Regions from separate parts of the Syntrophotalea acetylenivorans genome, predicted to be linked through region 1. Evidence: riboswitches for the same ligand, from Rfam matches in the RefSeq annotation. Region 1 holds a riboswitch; each other region holds the start of a gene.

Region 1 (5,685 bases):
AACGCGGCCATTTTAGTTGACTTGAAATAGGTTTTCTTTTACATTTACCCCTTCTTAATGTTGGTAAGGGAGTACTGGTATGGAACAAGCACAGGTTGAAGAATTTAAAAAGATTCTGGAATCTCAATTGGAACAATTGCTTCAGGAGGCCGGCAAAACGGTTTCCGAGATGACCGACGAAGGTGGTAATTTCCCCGATCCTACCGATCGGGCGTCCTTAGAGTCGGATCGCAATTTCGAGTTGCGGATCAGAGACCGTGAACGTCGGTTGATCATGAAGATTCGAGATGCTCTGGCTCGCATCGAAAACGGTACCTTCGGCACTTGCGAGTGCTGCGAGGAACCGATCGGTGCCGCTCGCCTGAAGGCCCGTCCGGTAACGGAACTCTGTATCGACTGTAAAACCGAGCAGGAACGTAAAGAAAAGATAGGTTGATCTGGCTGCTATTGCCAGGTCGATCTTTGTATTCGGCAACTAAAGAAGGGTGCTATGAGCCTTGATTGCTGTGCCGTTATCTGTGATGTGGTGCGCATTGCCAACAGGGCTGAACCCGACTTCTCGAGAGCCTGCAAGGATATACTGCATCTGCTTGTGAGTACGTTCGGACTTAAGGGGTCCGAGCTGTTACTCTGTGACGACCGGCCGCGGCAGTTTGTTGAACGGCTTACGGCCTCCGGTCCGTATCTCTTTCGGCCCTGCTGCTGCAAAGTCGAAGATGGTCCGGCCGAGGCTCTGGCCAGTCGTTGTTTGGTGCGTCAAGACCAAAAGTTGTCCGTTCCTCTATTCGATCACCTGCGGCTGCATGGTGTTCTGAACCTTTCCCTCCCTTCCGATTTCCAATCCTCCCATTCTTTTGAAAAATTATGTCAAACAATCGCACTGCAGGTGAGCGGTTTGTTGCAGCGACGTCAGGTTGCCGCAGGTGAGCGGCGACGCATGGCGCAGTTGGCTCTGATTTCCGCCCTTGGTCGCTCGCTGAATAAGGCTGGCACGGTGGAGGAGATTCTGCAGGCGGCCAGTCGGATCGTGGAGCGCCATGCGGAAGCGTTTTGTGTTGTTTTGCGGCCGATCTACGGCAATACCCTGCTTGGTGAGCGGACGGTTCGAATTCCTAAGGCCTGGCAGGGGTTGCGAACCCCCTTGCTGGCCATCGAAGAAGAGCTTGCAGCGCGCGTTGTTGCCGACGGTAAGGTTGTTTTCAAGCAGCAGTCCTGTGTGGCGGTTGAGCATAGCGAGCTATTGCCGGCTGCTGCTGCATCGGTTCCGCTGGTGTTTCAGCAGCACACCTGGGGGGTGTTCACCATTGTCGAACAGGCTCATGCCAGCCCCCTGGCTTTGGCTACCGATCAGGCTGCGCAAGGTATGCTGGTGCTTATTGCAGAACAGATTGCCCAGGCCATGGAACGCCTGGCGGCGGTCGAAAAATTGGCGGAACTTTCTCAGGAAAAAGCCACGGAGTTGCAGGATATTTCTCTACTTTACCGTGTTTCTCGGGCCATGCACAGTACCCTGCACCTTGATGAGCTGATGCATTTGGTGCTATCGGCCGCCACCGTTGAAAATGGAGCCGGTTTTGAGCGGGCCATGCTCTTTCTGGTCAATGAACGGAGCGGTTTTCTGCAAGGGATGCTGGGGGTCAGCCGCGCGGAAGCCAGTGCTGTTTTGCCGTCGTCCAAGGGGCTCGGCGCCTGGGATAAACCACGGGTCACCAAGGCGGTACGTTCGGTACAACGACAGGACCCCTTTTGCCGTCAGGTGTGCAAACAACGTCTGTCGCTGGAGCAAAGTGAGCATCCTCTGGTCCAGGCTGTGTTGCAGGAAAGGGTCGTGCTGGTTTCAGACTATGAACAAACGACCCCTTCCTTTGCTGATTTGAAAAAACTATTCAGTGTCGGGCATTGTGCTTGCGCTCCCCTGATTGGTCACGGCAAAGTGCTTGGTGTGTTGCTTGTCGATTCTCCGGGCAGCAGCATAGAGATTGCGCCGGAGCGGCGGCGTTTTCTTGAACTGTTTGCCAATCAGGCAGCTCAAGCGATGGAAAACAGCTTGTTAATGCAGCGCCTGGAAGAGTCTCATCGCCATCTGGGTGAAACCCAGGAGCAGATGATTCAGGGGGAAAAAATGGCGGCTTTGGGTGAGACAGCCGCTTCGGTGACTCATGAGCTGCGCAATCCTCTCGTGTCCGTCGGTGGTTACGCCAATCGTCTGGCGGGGTTGTTGCCTGCGAACAGCAAGTCGGGAGAATACAGTCAGATCATTGTTCGGGAAGTGCGGCGCATGGAAGAGATGCTGGGCAATATTCTGGCCTTTTCCAAAAAGCAGATGCTCTGTTTAGTCGATTGCCATTTGGTCGAGATCCTTGAAGAGGTTTTGGTTTTGGAGGCGGAGGCCTTGCAGAGGGCGGAAATCTCTTTGCAGAAGGAAATTCTTGATAATTTACCACCGATTCAAGGAGACGAACAGAAGTTACGTCAGGTGATGCTGAACCTGGTTGGCAATGCGCGTCAGGCCATGGCATCAGGTGGCACATTGACCGTCAGGGCCTATTCTGCGCACCTTCGTGGCGAACCGGCGGTAGCCTTGGAGGTGGAGGATACGGGCGGCGGAATTGAGCCCTCAGTGATGAGGAACATTTTCAATCCCTTTTTTACCACACGTCAGGATGGCACAGGCCTGGGATTATCTATTGTCCATCGAATCATCGAGCATCACCATGGTGATATCGAAGTGCAGAACGGGGAATTGGGTGCCCGTTTCATCATTCGTCTGACTGTTGCTCAGGTCGAGCATAAACCTATGCTGCCCAACTGGACAAAACGCCCTTGAAAGTCTCTTGCAAAGGATGTCGGCGGTGGTAGACTAAAATCAAAGCTAGATCACTAACAAATCAGTCTAAGAATTTTTTTGCGCGCGCGGTTTTTCCCTCCTGACCGGCGCGCTTTTTTTATAGTCGGTGATTTTGATGCTAGTGCTGAGTTTGATCCGTGCAGTAAAAACGCATTAGAAAACCCTGTTTTAATGCCTAAAAGCAGGCCTCGGCAGGTGTAGGGAGAGGCCTGCTTAAGGCTGAGAATAACAATTATTTTTCTTGCGCGAGAGAAGTCGGTTTGGTATAAATGTGTGTGGTACAAATTATGGAATATCGCCTAACGAGCATTAAATGTAGTGATTGTTTGTAGCACATTTAAGGCAAGCAGGCGGGTTCGGCTCTGACCTGTCTTCCCTAAGGCTTGACGCTATGGGGAGGTGGGCTGTGGGTTTCACTGGAAACGGTGGCGCCTCCCGTATTTGGAAAGGAGTCGGAGGATATTGCATCTGCGGCCGTAAGGACGCAAGACGTGCATGCTCCCCTGTCTCTTTTTTTTAATTGTTGCTCTATCTCGTAGGCACTTTTTGGCAATCGGGTTAAGCGCAAAGCTTCAACAACACAAGAACTAGGAGGAATTAGGTATGGCACAGGCAATGATCGATCAATTGGTGGCCAATGCTCGGGCGGCTGCTGACGAGTTCAAGACCTTCACCCAGGAGCAGGTCGACAAGATTACCGCGGCTATGGATGAGGTCAGCGTAGCTAACGAAGTCATGCTCGGCGAAATGGCCGTTGAAGAAACCGGCATCGGCCGGGCTGATCACAAAGCCATCAAGAACCACCTCGGCGCTCACATCGTTTACGAGTACTTCAAAGACAAGAAGTCCGTTGGCGTTATCGAGGAAAAAGAAGGCGTCAAGTATGTTGCCGAGCCTTTCGGTGTACTGGCGGCCGCTACTCCGACCACCAACCCGACCTCTACCGTCATGTTCAAGTCTTTGATCGCCATGAAGACTCGTAACACCATCATTTTCGCTTGTCATCCCCGCGCTCAAAAGTGCAGCGTTAAAGCTGCTGAGCTCATGCGCGACGCAGCTGTTGCCGCCGGCGCTCCTGCAAACTGCATTCAGTGGATCGATACTCCTTCCATCGAAGCTACCGGCATGCTGTTCAACCATCCCGACGTAAACCTGATTCTTGCCACCGGCGGTAACGCTATGGTTAAGTCTGCTTACAGCTCCGGCCACCCCGCCATCGGCGTCGGCGCCGGTAACACCCCGGTTTTCGTCTCCAAATCCGCTAACCTCAGCGTTGCGGTTAACAACGTTATCGCTTCCAAGACCTTCGACAACGGCACCATCTGCTCCTCCGACCAGTCGATGATCTTCGACGACCAGGCCACCTGCGACGAAGCCGTTAAGCTTCTGATCGAGCGCGGCGCCTACCTGGTTAAGCCGGAAGAAAAAGCCCAGCTCGAAGCCGTCATGTTCGACAAGGAACGCGGCGTTCCTGCTATGCAGATCGTCGGTAAGTCTCCCCAGGCCATTGCCAAGCTGGCCGGTATCGAGATTCCCGAAGACGCCAAGCTGCTGCTGGTGCCCCTGACCTGCATCGGTGAGGAAGACTGGTTCAGCCATGAGAAGCTCTCCCCGGTTCTCGGCTACATCTGCTTCAAGGACACCGACACCGCTATCGACGAAGCTAAAAAGCAGCTTCTGTGGGGCGGCGCCGGTCACACCGCCGTTGTCCACGCTCAGGACGAGGAAATTCTCGACAAGTTCGCCATGGAAATCCCGGCTAACCGTCTGCTCCTCAACCAGCCTGCGGTACACGGCTCCGTTGGTCTCATCTACAACAAGCTGCCGCCTTCACTGACCCTCGGTTGCGGTACCGATGGCAACAACTACCTGGGCAACAACATCAACTACTCCGACCTGCTCAGCATCAAGACCGTTGCAGCACGTATCGTTGACTACGAGCGCGACGAGTAATATCGAAACATGCTGATCGGATCAATCTCCCCGAGAGGGGGCGTTGATTCTAGATTTAAGAACGGTTGAAAAGTGGGACTTTTCCTTGTGAAAAGTCCCACTCGTTTCTTGGTCCTTTGGTAAAACAAGCCCCTGCTCCGTTCTTAGGCGAAGCAGGGGCTTGTTTTACCAATAAAGCTGCCAGATTATGAGTAATATTACCGCCAAGTTTTTGGGTGAGAAAGATGAAGAACATGACCGTTGAAGAGAAAGTCGGTTCACCCCAGGCTAAACGTCCTGGTTGGTCGCGGGCGCTCGATATTCTGTTGCGTACCGGCCATATCGGCGTGATCGGGGTTCTTCTTGGTGGCGCAACATTTCAGGCGCCTTTGCCCGCGGTTCATTGCTATGCCTGGTTAGTGGTAATTACAGGGCTTGGTCTTGTTGGCACAGAGCTCCACCACAGCTTGCGTTGGCCGCATGAGGGACGGGGCTTGATGGCTTTCAGTCATATGCTGCCGATTGTCCTGTTGCACTTGTGGCCAGCCTTTTGCGTAGAACTTTTGTGGATTGCCTTAGTGGTCGGTGCGATTGGCAGTCATATGCCGCGCTCCTTGCGGCACTGGTCTCTGGTGTACGGCAAGGTGCCGAAAAAACAATAACAAGTTTGTCGATCAGAACAACCAGAAAGGCCCCCGATATTTCGGGGGCCTTTCTGGTTGTTGGGCATAGGCTCAATGCCGACCGTTGGCTTAAAAACCCTAAGCGTGGTCGAAAGTCATCAGTTTAACCTCCACGCCTTCAAGGGCATTGAGTTTGCCAGCCAGTTCGTCGGCAGCTTTTTTCCCTCCTACCAGCTCCAACAGAATCAGCCCATAGCCGGCGCAGAAACTGCCGGTCACCTC
Region 2 (5,685 bases), 270 kb from region 1:
TGCTGTATTTTTCATTAACCAAACAGCGTAGCAAAACCACTTTTCCCACGCCAGGAACGAACCCCAAATATCATCTCAGCCACTCATAATTTATTTAGTCGCGGACAAGCGACACAAGGAAGAAAATGCGATTTTACAACAATGTTTGCATAAACTTTTCACGGCTTCCAAACCTGGAGGCGAAGCGGCAGCAAGCAGACAAAAACCTTTAAATCACCAGCGGCAGAAAGACCAGCTTTAGACATATCCTCTTCCAGCACAACCTTAAAAACTTTCACCCGTGTAGCCCCGGTGACTTTTTATTTCATTTCGTATACCACAACGCAAAACATCGTTTATGGCAGCCCGCCACTCCACCACCCATGGAATTAAACGATCCATACTCAATGAGACCTTTAAAAACCACGCAGCTCCTCCCCTTCCCAAAAACCTACAACCCGACTTCGGTCACTTCACAAAAAGAAACGCCCGGCCAAAAGGCCGGGCGTTTCGGGTCCTGCTATCAAGTTGCTAAGAATTACATAGCAGCCTTGAAGATACCAATGACCTGCTCCAGCGTAGCGGTACGCGGGTTGGTCAGCTGGCAAGCGTCCTTCTTGGCGTTTTCGGCCATAATCTTGAAGTCGGCTTCTTTAACGTCGAGGTCGGTCAGACCAGCAGGGATGCCGATGGAAGCGGACAGCTCGCGGATAGCAGCGATGCCAGCAGCAGCAGCTTCAGTAATGGTCAAGCCTTCGCAAGGAACGCCCATGAACTCGGCGATGTCAGCGAAACGATCCGGGCAAGCGATCATGTTGAATTCGCAAACGCAAGGCAGCAGGATGGCGTTACAAACACCGTGAGGCAGGTTGTAGAAACCACCAAGCTGGTGAGCCATGGAGTGAACGTAACCGAGGGAAGCGTTGTTGAACGCCATGCCGGCCAGGAACTGAGCGTAGCACATGGCATCGCGAGCGGCCAGGTTAGCACCCAGAGCAACGGCGGGACGCAACCACTGAGCGATCAGACGGATAGCTTTTTCAGCGCAAGCGTCGGTGATCGGAGTAGCGATAGTCGAAACGTAAGCTTCAACAGCGTGAGTCAAGGCGTCCATACCGGTAGCGGCGGTCAGCGCAGGAGGCTTACCTACCATCAGTACTGGATCATCAATGGCGACGAGAGGAGTTACACGCCAGTCAACGATAGCCATCTTAACGTGGGTATCGGTGTTGGTGATGATGCAGAAACGGGTCATTTCAGAAGCGGTACCCGCGGTGGTGTTGATGGAGATCAGAGGAGTCAAAGGTACGGAGCTCTGGTTAACACCTTCGTAGTCGCGGATGTGGCCGCCACCGGCGCAAACAAGGCCGATACCCTTACCACAGTCATGAGAAGAACCGCCACCCAAGGAAACGAGGAAGTCACAGCCGTTGTCCTGGAAAACCTTAACGCCGTCATGAACGTTTTTGTCGGTCGGGTTAGGCTCAGCACCATCATAGATAATGCAATCAACACCAGCAGCCTTGATGTTATCTTGAATCTTAGCAGCCACGCCCATCTTGTTCAGGCCAGCATCGGTAACGATCATGCATTTTTTTGCGCCCAGCTCGGCAGCTTTAGCGCCAACTTCGTTAGCAGAGCCAACACCCATCAGAGTTACGCTAGGAATGAAGAAGCCGTAAGTAGTGTCAGCGAGATTAACAACAGGCATGGTAAATCCTCCTCAAGATTTTGTTTGTTGAAAGAGCTTGCACAATTATAAAGCCTTCTACCACCAAAAGAATTCTAAAGTGTTACGCCTTCACCCCCCTTCCTTTCTGTTTACTGAAATTGATTTTGGCACATAAACATCTTTTGTCAAGACTATTCATCAAAAAAACAAAACACTGTTTAAAGATGCCATAACGTCGGAGCCAAAACATAGAGCAATTAGGATGCCAGCGCTCCATTAATGCAACAATTAAGGGATCAAACGCCGACCCATAACCTCCCTGAAAGAGCCTCCAAATCGGCCAAACATCAGCGCCCTTGCTGGCAACCCCTGAAGAGAAAAACAAATCGCTGTTTAATTTTCTCGACCAAGACCCTCCTCCCAGGGGAGCAAAAAGCACCGCCATTACGCCCAACGAACAATAAAACAACAACCCGGGCAAACATTACGTGTCAAAGTGTTCCATTATGGGTCTCTTGCGGGTGTTACATTATGCACCATGTCCTCGCCGGGTCCGCTTCAAACCCCGCCCCCGGAGGTCACGCAAACACTCTTTTCTGTTGAAAAAGCCCTACCATTGGTGTAATTTCTAGCGTCGCATACAATTTTGCAGCAAAGCGCTCACAGAAAGGCTTTCGCAAACCGGATTTTAAACTGACATCAACCCCGGAAGTCATCTCAAGACCTTTCTCAAGAGCGAATCCGGGGCTGCGCATTGACATACAATCTAATCGATCTCCGAGCCGACCGACCTAAAGATATCTACTCCAAGGTCAGAGGCCTACGGGTCTTGCTGGAAACGGTGCGACCTCCCGCTTTGGAAAGGAGAGTCCTTCTGCGCCGCACCTTGTGTTTCGACGCACCGGAGGTTCTTTCCGAAAGGACAAGAACCTCTTTTCAATTCCGGACACGTAACTTAAAGATCGAAAACGCATGGGAAAGTTAAACGTTGTTCTATTGCTCTTCTTACAGTTTAAAAACTAAGCTGAAGCCTGGACACAGTTATATCGCAGGTCTCTCGTACTGCAAGTGAGTGCCAGAATAAAATTGTAATATCTCTTTATTCTCAGCAGCAGGGTACCGCGCAGAACTGCCAGCGCCCTTTGAGATTTAAATCTTCACAAATATTCGTTTTCATATATCAAGGCATCTCTACAGAGTGCCGAAATCAGCTACCAGCAAAGCATTTAGGAAGGAAGTTTCTATGCCCAGCTTTGAAGAAGCCCGTGCCACCATTCTTAACCAAGTCCCCCTGATGGGCCTTGAGCGGGCGTCCATTCTCGATGCCGGCGGTCGTGTTCTCGCCGAAGACATCACGGCCCTGTGGGACATGCCCCGCTGGACCAACTCGGCCATGGACGGATATGCCGTGCGTGCAGCCGACTGCCAGGAACCAACCACTCTTCCCGTTAGCGGTTTTATCCCTGCCGGCGGCTCCCTCGGGTCCCCGATGGAACCCGGCACCGTGGTCAAGATCATGACCGGCGCCCCCCTTCCGGAGGGAGCGGATGCCATTGTGCCCGTGGAAGATACTGAAGAGACCGAGGGTGGCGTTCACTTCCCCAAGCCGGTCAAAGCTGGATCTCACATTCGCCACAAAGGAGAAGACGTTCAGCGCGGAGAAGTGATCGTACCCACCGGCACGATTCTAAGGCCAGCGGAGGTCGGTATGCTCGCCTCCTTTGGCAAGATCTTTGTCTCGGTTTATCGGCCGGTCAGGGTAGCCATCCTGGCGACCGGGGATGAATTGATCGAACCAGGAGATCCGCTGACCGAAGACAAAATCATTAACAGTAACACCTTGGCCCTGGCCACAGCCCTGCGGGAAATCGGCGCCGAACCGACCATCCTTGGCATCGCCCGCGACACCCGCGAAGCAACTCGGGAAAAGATGCTTGAAGGACTCAAGGCCGACGCCTTGATTACCTCTGCAGGTGTATCGACCGGCGACCGCGACTTTGTCCGCACCGTACTCGACGAACTTGGTGCGGAAACCCTCTTTTGCCGCGTGGGAATCAAACCGGGCCGACCAACCACTTTTGCCCGCCTCGACAAGACGCCGATCTTCTGCCTGCCCGGCAACCCCGTATCGACCATGGTCACCTTTGAAGAACTGGTCAGACCCGCCCTGCTTAAAATGATGGGCCACAGCCGAGTCATCAAACCCCTGATCGAAGCCACACTGCTGACGGACTTGACCAAGAAACGCCTCGGCGTTCTCAATTTTCAGCGAGTCAGCATTGAAGTAAGAGACGGCAAGTATCTGGCTAGCTGCTCCGGCGATCAGAACACCGGCATTCTTAAGACCATGGTCCAGGCCGATGCCCTTGCGCTGCTGCCCGAAGATCGCGATCATTTTCAAGCCGGCGACCAGGTAAACATCCACTTACTTAGCCGCTACGCCGATATGCTTGAGTACTGAGGTTCTCGTTAACCGTCGCAATCACGCGAACTATGCGGTATACCGCATTAATTCACATTGACTGCCGAGCTTCACCCATAGTATTTTAATAATCTATGCTAAGTCTTTGAAGCAGATGCTGTGTCAAAGAATAGATTACGGGCGGAAAAACCTCATTTCTCGGCGGTCAAACCATGAATATCAGTAAATTTGTCATTCCGGAAGTCATCTTCGGTCCGGGAGCCCTGCAACATCTCGGCGAGAGCGCTGCAGGCAGCGGTGCCTTCAGGGCCCTTGTGGTGACCGACAGCGGTTTGCTGGAAACCGGTTGGATCGACAAAGCAACTGAATACCTCGCCGCAGCGGGAGTCGAATTCGAAATTTTTTCTGCGCTAAGCTCAAATCCCAAGGACACGGAAGTTGAGGTGGCCCTGGAACGATACCGAGCCGCTAAATGCGATGCCGTCATCGGAGTTGGTGGCGGAAGTTGCGCCGACATGGCCAAAGTCATAGCCATGTTAGCCACTAATGGCGGTCAACTGACCGACTATGAAGGCATCAACAAGATTCACCAGCCTCTGCCTCCCGTGATCATCGTTCCTACCACTGCCGGCACCGGCACCGAGGTTACCCAGTTCGCTCGCATCGTAAATACCGAGCGCCGACTGAAGATGTCTTTTGTCTCACGGTCCCTTATTCCTGATATTGCCCTGATCGATCCGAATTTGCTGTCCACGGTTAATCCACGTCTGGCAGCTACTACAGGTATCGATACCCTGGCCCATGCGATCGAAGCCTACGTTTCCCTGGCCGCCACCCCTTTGACCGATCTGCATGCGTTAAAAGCAGTCCGTTTGGTGTTCGGCAACCTGCGCCAGGCCGTAACGGACCGCAGCGACCTGCAGGCCAATACCAATATGGCCCTCGCGAGCCTTAATGCCGGCATTGCCTTTTCCAATGCCATACTCGGCGCCGGCCACGCCATGACCCACCAGGTCGGCGGTCTGATGGATACTCACCATGGCGAAGCCAACGCTATCCTGTTACCCCATGTTATGCAGTTCAATCTACCGGACTGCCGCCAACGATTTCAACAGATCGCCCAGGCGATGGCGGGACTCAGCTCAACGGATCCATTGCCGGCTGCTGAGCACGCTATTGAAGCGGTTAAAAAACTTGTAGCGGATATTGGCTTGAAGCAATCCCTGTCCGACTTAGGGCTCTCTGAAGACCAGCTTCAACGTCTGACCGACAATGTCATGCAAGACGAATGCATTGCCACCAACCCTCGCATGGCCACTCCGAAAGATATTGCCGAACTGTTCCGCAAAGCCCTTTAGCGATTGAAGCAAGTCGCTTAAAACCACAGATGAGTTTTCCTGCCCTGGACAGAGGTCTCAATAGTGAGCCAAAAGCCTGACGGAAAAAATAAGCTAATAGCCGACCTGACCGGCGTCAATGCGTCCAAGTTGAGCTATTACGCCGAGCTGAAGAAGCGTCAGGAAAAGATTCGCCGGCAAAATGTCCGCCTCGAAATTCTGCACCGCCTGACCCGGGCCCTACATCTGGAAATGTCTGTTGAAGACATGTTCAA
Region 3 (5,685 bases), 400 kb from region 1:
CCGGTCTTCTATCTTGAAGCGATCATTGCGAAAAATAGCAAAAAGTTTCACTGTAATCTTCATGGACAGCAGGCCTCGAATAGGGTGGAGCGGTTGAATACAAAAAGTTGTGGGCACCCGGCACGGGTGCCCACAACGGTTTAACCAATTGCATCTACGAAATTCTTAGAAGTTCCAGAATTCGTCGATTTCTTCGCCGGAGAAATCCCAAACCACGTTGTGGGGCGGGATGGGCTCGTACTCGAAGAACTCGGGCAGACGATCGTCGGCGTTGGTGAAGCCAGCGGCGTCGTTGAAGGCCTTTTCGGTCTTCAGGATGTACTTGCCGAGCTCAACTACGTCGTCGCCGGTCAGGCTGATGCCGTAGCGGGCGTTGATCATGTCGATCAGAGCAGGCAGACACTCGGGGATATCCAGCGCCGGGAAGGCGATGAAGATACACATACCGGTGCTGTCGACGGACGCGGTAGCGATGGACAGGTTACGGGAAAGCTCAACCTGACCTTCTTTTTGCAACGGATCGATGTGACCGCCAACCTGCAGGATGTTGGTAGCGATGGAGTAACCGGCAGTGTGGTCGGCACCCATGGTAGAGGTAGCGTAGGTGATGCCGATACCTTTAACCGAGCGAGGATCGTAAGCCGGGATGCCCTGGCCCTTAACAACCGGTACACGGGTCAGACCGTAAGCTTCACCTACGGACTTGGTGCCGTTGCCGAGGATGCGGCCGAGAGGAGTGGCTTTGCCGATTTCTTCGTTCATCACGCGCAGGGTTTCTTTGCCGTCACCCCAGGGAATAACGCCGGCTTCCATGGCGACAGCGATCAGTACGGCCCCTTCGATGGAGTCGATGCCGATGTTGTCCATGGCGTTGTCGATACGGGCGCAATCGTCGAGGCTTTCAATCATGCAGTTGATGCCCAGGCCCCAAACGGTCTCGTATTCGAAACCGGAGGTGATGTACTCGCCTTTATCGTCAGTGTAAACCTGGGAGCACTGGATGATGCAACCGGCGTGGCAACCGTGCTTGGTGTGGCCGTTGGGGCGGCTGGCGATCACGTCGTGCATGGTTTCACCGGAAACCTTGTCGTGGTGCTCGCAGGAACCGTACAAGAAGTTCTTGGTGGGCAGACCACCGGCTTCGTTCAGAATGTTGATCAGAACGTTGGTGCCGTAGATGGGCAGACCTTCGCCGGTAACCGGGTGGTCGAGCATGGCCTTGGCGAAAACCTTGGCAGCAGCGCGGAACTTGTCCTTGTCGGCGATTTCAACTTTCTTGCCTTCGGAATCGTCGATGGTGATGACCTTGATGTTCTTGGAGCCCATAACGGCGCCGAGGCCGCCACGGCCGTGGCTACGGATCTTGTGATCAGGGTCTTTGACGGAGATGTTAGCAGCCATCAGGCGCTCTTCGCCGGGGATACCGATGGAGCAAACGCCGATTTTCGGATTGTACTTGGCTTCCATGGCGTCGATGACGTCGAAGTTCTGCATGCCTTTGAGGGCAGAAGCGTCGTGGAAGGTAACGCCGTCGTTGTTGACGTGCAGTTCATACCACTTGCCGGCTTCAGGCTGATCTTCGATGATCATGGCTTTGATGCCGAGCTTAGCGAACTGCTGAGCGCTGGTGCCGCCGGCGTTGGACTCTTTGATGCCGCCGGTCAGAGGGCTCTTGGCGCCTGCAGACATACGACCGGACTGAGCTGCCGGGGTGCCGGTCAGAAGGCCGGGAGCGAAAACCAGCTTGTTGTTAGGACCGAGAGGGTGGCAGGTGGGGGGTACTTCAGCTGCAACGATCGTGGAAGTCAGGCCACGGCCGCCGAGGCCGGCCCAAGCTTCAGGGACTTCTTCGATCTTGCAGGTGAGGTCCTTCATGTTTACGCGGAAAATTCTGTTCATGATCTTCTTTTCCTCCCAAGTGTTGCTTTTGGAACGGTTCCGGGAAAAATCTCCTTTCCAAAGGTGGGAGGCACCGTTGTTTCCAACGGAACCCGTCGGCTTGGCAACCATAAGGACCTTCCTCGTAGGTTGTCATGCTCGGAGATTGAGAGTGCAAGTGCAACGCGCCTGTAAAAGCGCATTTTGAAATTGTAGAACTGCGTTATATCAAAGATCGTTTAAAAGTTCAATACCCATAGTTACTGCTCTTTTAACTAACAAGAATCGCGCCATTATTGCGAGAAGTCTTGCTGTGCGCCTTGTGGTCGCAAAACTTCTTTTGAAATTAAAGGGTTGCTTCAAAAGGGTTCAAGGTTGAGCGTAGATGGTTAGCATTAAGCAATGTTTTCTTGTGTTCCAAAATGGAACAAAAGGGGGTCAAAGAAGACGATTGGCAATGTAGAGAACCAGCCCGACAACCACCAGAAATGGGGTCCAGTCTCGCAGTCTGCGGCTGCGGGGCACATCCGTTGCCAATTCGGTCGATTCGGGGATAAGTGAGAGCAGTTCGCGGGCTAATATCCGTGGTTCCGTATCACCTAGGGAGAAATAGGCTCCTCCGCTGGCTGTTGAAATAGAGCGCAGATTGGAAGCTTGCAAACGCGTCCGCAGAGGGTGGCCGGCTGGGTCGGTATAGAAACCTTCAATGCGTGTTGTACCGGGCCGACGAATAGGGATGTATACTTTCTCGGCCTGGCCTACTCCGACGGTATAAACCGGCACCCTGTTACGATTCATTTCTTCGGCTTGAGTAATCAGCTCGTCCGGGCTGTTCTCCGTATCTTCCCCATCCGAAATTAATACAATGGCGCCAGCGGTTTTGTTTATGTGGTCCCCAAGGAGCCCGGCTCCTGTTGTCATGGCCATTTTCAGGTCGCTGCCAGATTCCGTCAGTTCACCCAGGCGGGTATGTTTCACCATATACCGCAAAAAACCCTGGTCCCTGGTCGGTGCCACGACTTCGATGCCGTTGCGGGCAAAAAAGAACAAGCCGGCCTGTTCGCCGTCCAACTCTTCAAACAGGCGCAGGGCCAACAAACTGGCCGAATTCAGCCGGTTGACGATCTCCGTAGAATTAGCTGACGAGATTTCTTTATTGATTACATCCTCGGCCAACATCGATTTGCTGACATCGATTCCGATGGCCAATTTTAGATGCCGGCGTGGGTCGTCTTTTAGCATCGCCCAGAAATGGGGCCCGCTCAGAGCAATGATCAGGGTCAGCAAGGCTAGTATTGCGGTAATTATGCGAACGCCAGCCCGCCGCTGATTAGTGGTGGAGGCCTGGTTGGAAAAAGCCCGTTGCACACGGCGAACAAAGCGTTCATTGGCTGTCAGCCAATAAAGACCGATCGGCAATAGAATGAGCAACCACAGGACCCATGGTTGTGAAAATTGCATGGTTTTCGCCTATTTTTCGACGCGGGTTTCGGCCGGCACGCCCGGTGAGAATCCCGGTGCCTCGGGGATGTAGGTTTGTAATTGCTCCTGTATCCGGGTCATGTCCGCAGGGGGAATCTCAGTCAGGCCGAGACGCCGGTATTCGCCGACGGCGATGATCAGTTCCAGGTTCCAGCGAGGCAGGGCTCTTTCGAGAGAGGACAGACTCACCTTGTCTACCTGTTGAATAGCGGTTTTATAATCGATTAAAGCGTCGCTGAGGAATTTTGCCGCCTTGCGGCCGTCTTTTTCATGGTAGAGGACACTATACGCCAGCAAAACGGCGGTGTTGCCTTTGAGATTATGAAGTTTCCATTGCCATTCAATGGGAAGTTTTGGATTGTTGGTCAAGCTTTCGGTGACGGCGTCTCTCAGTTGCAGCAGGCGAGTGTGAAAGTTGGAGGCGGAACTACTGGCGCTGGCAGCAAGATAAGGGTTAGCCAGGATGTTTTTAAGCCCTTCAAAGAAGACCACCGCTTGCCGCCACTGATCGTGAAGCAGGGCGTATTCAACCTCCGGTAAAAAACGACCTTGTCGGCCGGCATTCTCGGCAAGGGTTTTCAATTGCTGTGTATTGGCGCTTCCAGCTCCCGTCCGGTTGATGGTCTCAATCCGATTGTTAAGATCATCCGTTCCCTGTTGTTGCCGTACTGCTTGCTGCCAGAGGAAAACTCCGGTTACCAACAGGCATAAGCCGCTTGCCGACAAAATCAGGGCGAGATGCCTTCGGTATTTAGTGATGTTGCGAAACATGCTTTGGTTCCTTTGCGTAAAAAAGCCGAAAGGTATATGGCTCGCTTCAGAAATTAAGGTTTCCGGTATCCCGGCAGGGTACGAAGCCCCATGCCAAGGAATATAAGTCCCAGTGCCGCGGTGATAAACCAGGGACGGGTCCAGCGGGGTCGGATCGTAGCGCGGATCAGATTTCGATTCGCCTCTAAGGCGTCAATTTCGCGGTAAACTTGCTGGATCTGTTCCCGATCAAGGCCTCTGGCCAATGGGAAAATCTTTCCAACAGGAGGTTGGTCGGCGACTGGGTCCATCGCTTTTGCAACGGTTTCATCGACCTGACCGCCTATGGCAATAATGTAAAAGCGCATATCAAGGGCTTTCATCAAGGTTATGACATTCACCAGGTTCGGTAATTGACCGCGCCGCACATGAGCCCGCAAACGGGGTTCGATGCGACCATCGGTAAAGAGAATAACCGCCATGCCGGCGCCCAGGCCGCTGCGTCGCAGTTTGAGCGGAATATCGAGCAGGGTACCGGGTTCACCGAGGAGGAACTGGCGTAAACCGGCAATCTCTTCGGTGGTCAAACGCCGGTCTTCCGGCAACATGGAGAAGAACACGGACAAGGCCAGCCAGACCGCCTCCGAGGCATTGGTGCCGCCGCCGGCTCCCAGCTCCCGATAGATTCGCGATCGATTTTGGCTGCGGACCAGGTCCAACTTTCTTTTTAACAGTGCCCGATCTGAAGTCAATGGCGCCAGAAGTCGGGCAAAACTGGAAAAAGCCACCAGGCCGATATAGTCCCCTTCCCGGCGCAGATCGACAAAGGATTCGAGGCCATCGAGGGCAATGTCGCCGACGGTCAGCCGGGAAAAACGATCGATCTGCCTTCTCATAGAACCCGACAGGTCAAGGGTCAGGATGATCCATTTCGATTCGATGTACTCTTCTACGCTACGGCGGGCATAGCCCGGATTGACCAAGGCCAGAATGAGGCTGATAAATACCGCCGAAAAAATAATGTTGTCATAATGTCTTTTCCACCAGGTGGGTTGCAGTCCCCGCAGGTGAACCCCGACGGACGGAAAGGGCGTCCTGCTGCGAGTGCGCTGTCGCAGCCACACGATCAGGGGCAGGAGTAACAAGGCCAGCAAGGCTAAAGGATATTCCAGTTCAAGATCCGGCATGGATGTTAAAGGACCTCCGTCTCCGGTTGCCGCTCGGGCCTTCTCTTTGCCAGGTCGGTGAGCAGGTTCTCTGCCTGTGCCAGCAGATTGCGACGCTGTTCAGCGTCGGGGTGTTCGGATGCCAACAGATGTTCAATGCCCTTGAGTATGGCTTCCGCCTGCCGTATTTCGTTGTTGGAGAGCCTGCCGGTCATCTGAGACAAAAATGAACTGTGGCTGCCACCGCTGGTTGCGGGCGACAGTCCTGCGTATTCGGCCAGAAGTGTTTGTAGAGCGTTGCCCAGTTCCGCCCAATCCGCCAGTTGCAGGGAGGAAGGGGCGTTTTTAAGTTTGTCGACAAGGTTTGCGTGATGTTTTTGCAGCCGGGCACGGACCACCTGTTCCGCTT

What was found. A riboswitch is a leader RNA that binds a small molecule or an ion and turns the genes downstream of it on or off. The one in region 1 is predicted to bind molybdenum cofactor.
Region 2: another riboswitch for molybdenum cofactor. It lies ahead of A7E78_RS10950 (molybdopterin molybdotransferase MoeA); the one in region 1 lies ahead of A7E78_RS09685 (aldehyde dehydrogenase family protein).
Region 3: another riboswitch for molybdenum cofactor. It lies ahead of A7E78_RS11555 (aldehyde ferredoxin oxidoreductase family protein); the one in region 1 lies ahead of A7E78_RS09685 (aldehyde dehydrogenase family protein).

What each region holds. Positions count from the first base shown of each region.
Region 1 is NZ_CP015519.1:2,111,568-2,117,252, reverse strand. It holds gene dksA (RNA polymerase-binding protein DksA) at 80-436, shown strand; gene A7E78_RS09690 (ATP-binding protein) at 491-2,827, shown strand; molybdenum cofactor riboswitch at 3,197-3,316, shown strand; gene A7E78_RS09685 (aldehyde dehydrogenase family protein) at 3,452-4,801, shown strand; gene A7E78_RS09680 (hypothetical protein) at 5,026-5,442, shown strand; gene A7E78_RS09675 (CPF_0552 family protein) at 5,542-5,685, opposite strand, start outside.
Region 2 is NZ_CP015519.1:2,380,439-2,386,123, reverse strand. It holds gene A7E78_RS10960 (iron-containing alcohol dehydrogenase) at 518-1,690, opposite strand; molybdenum cofactor riboswitch at 2,415-2,534, shown strand; gene A7E78_RS10950 (molybdopterin molybdotransferase MoeA) at 2,895-4,112, shown strand; gene A7E78_RS10945 (iron-containing alcohol dehydrogenase) at 4,286-5,431, shown strand; gene A7E78_RS10940 (GAF domain-containing sensor histidine kinase) at 5,495-5,685, shown strand, end outside.
Region 3 is NZ_CP015519.1:2,514,816-2,520,500, forward strand. It holds gene A7E78_RS11550 (MoaD/ThiS family protein) at 1-63, opposite strand, end outside; gene A7E78_RS11555 (aldehyde ferredoxin oxidoreductase family protein) at 166-1,899, opposite strand; molybdenum cofactor riboswitch at 1,934-2,055, opposite strand; gene A7E78_RS11560 (vWA domain-containing protein) at 2,317-3,339, opposite strand; gene A7E78_RS11565 (hypothetical protein) at 3,349-4,131, opposite strand; gene A7E78_RS11570 (vWA domain-containing protein) at 4,185-5,297, opposite strand; gene A7E78_RS11575 (hypothetical protein) at 5,303-5,685, opposite strand, start outside.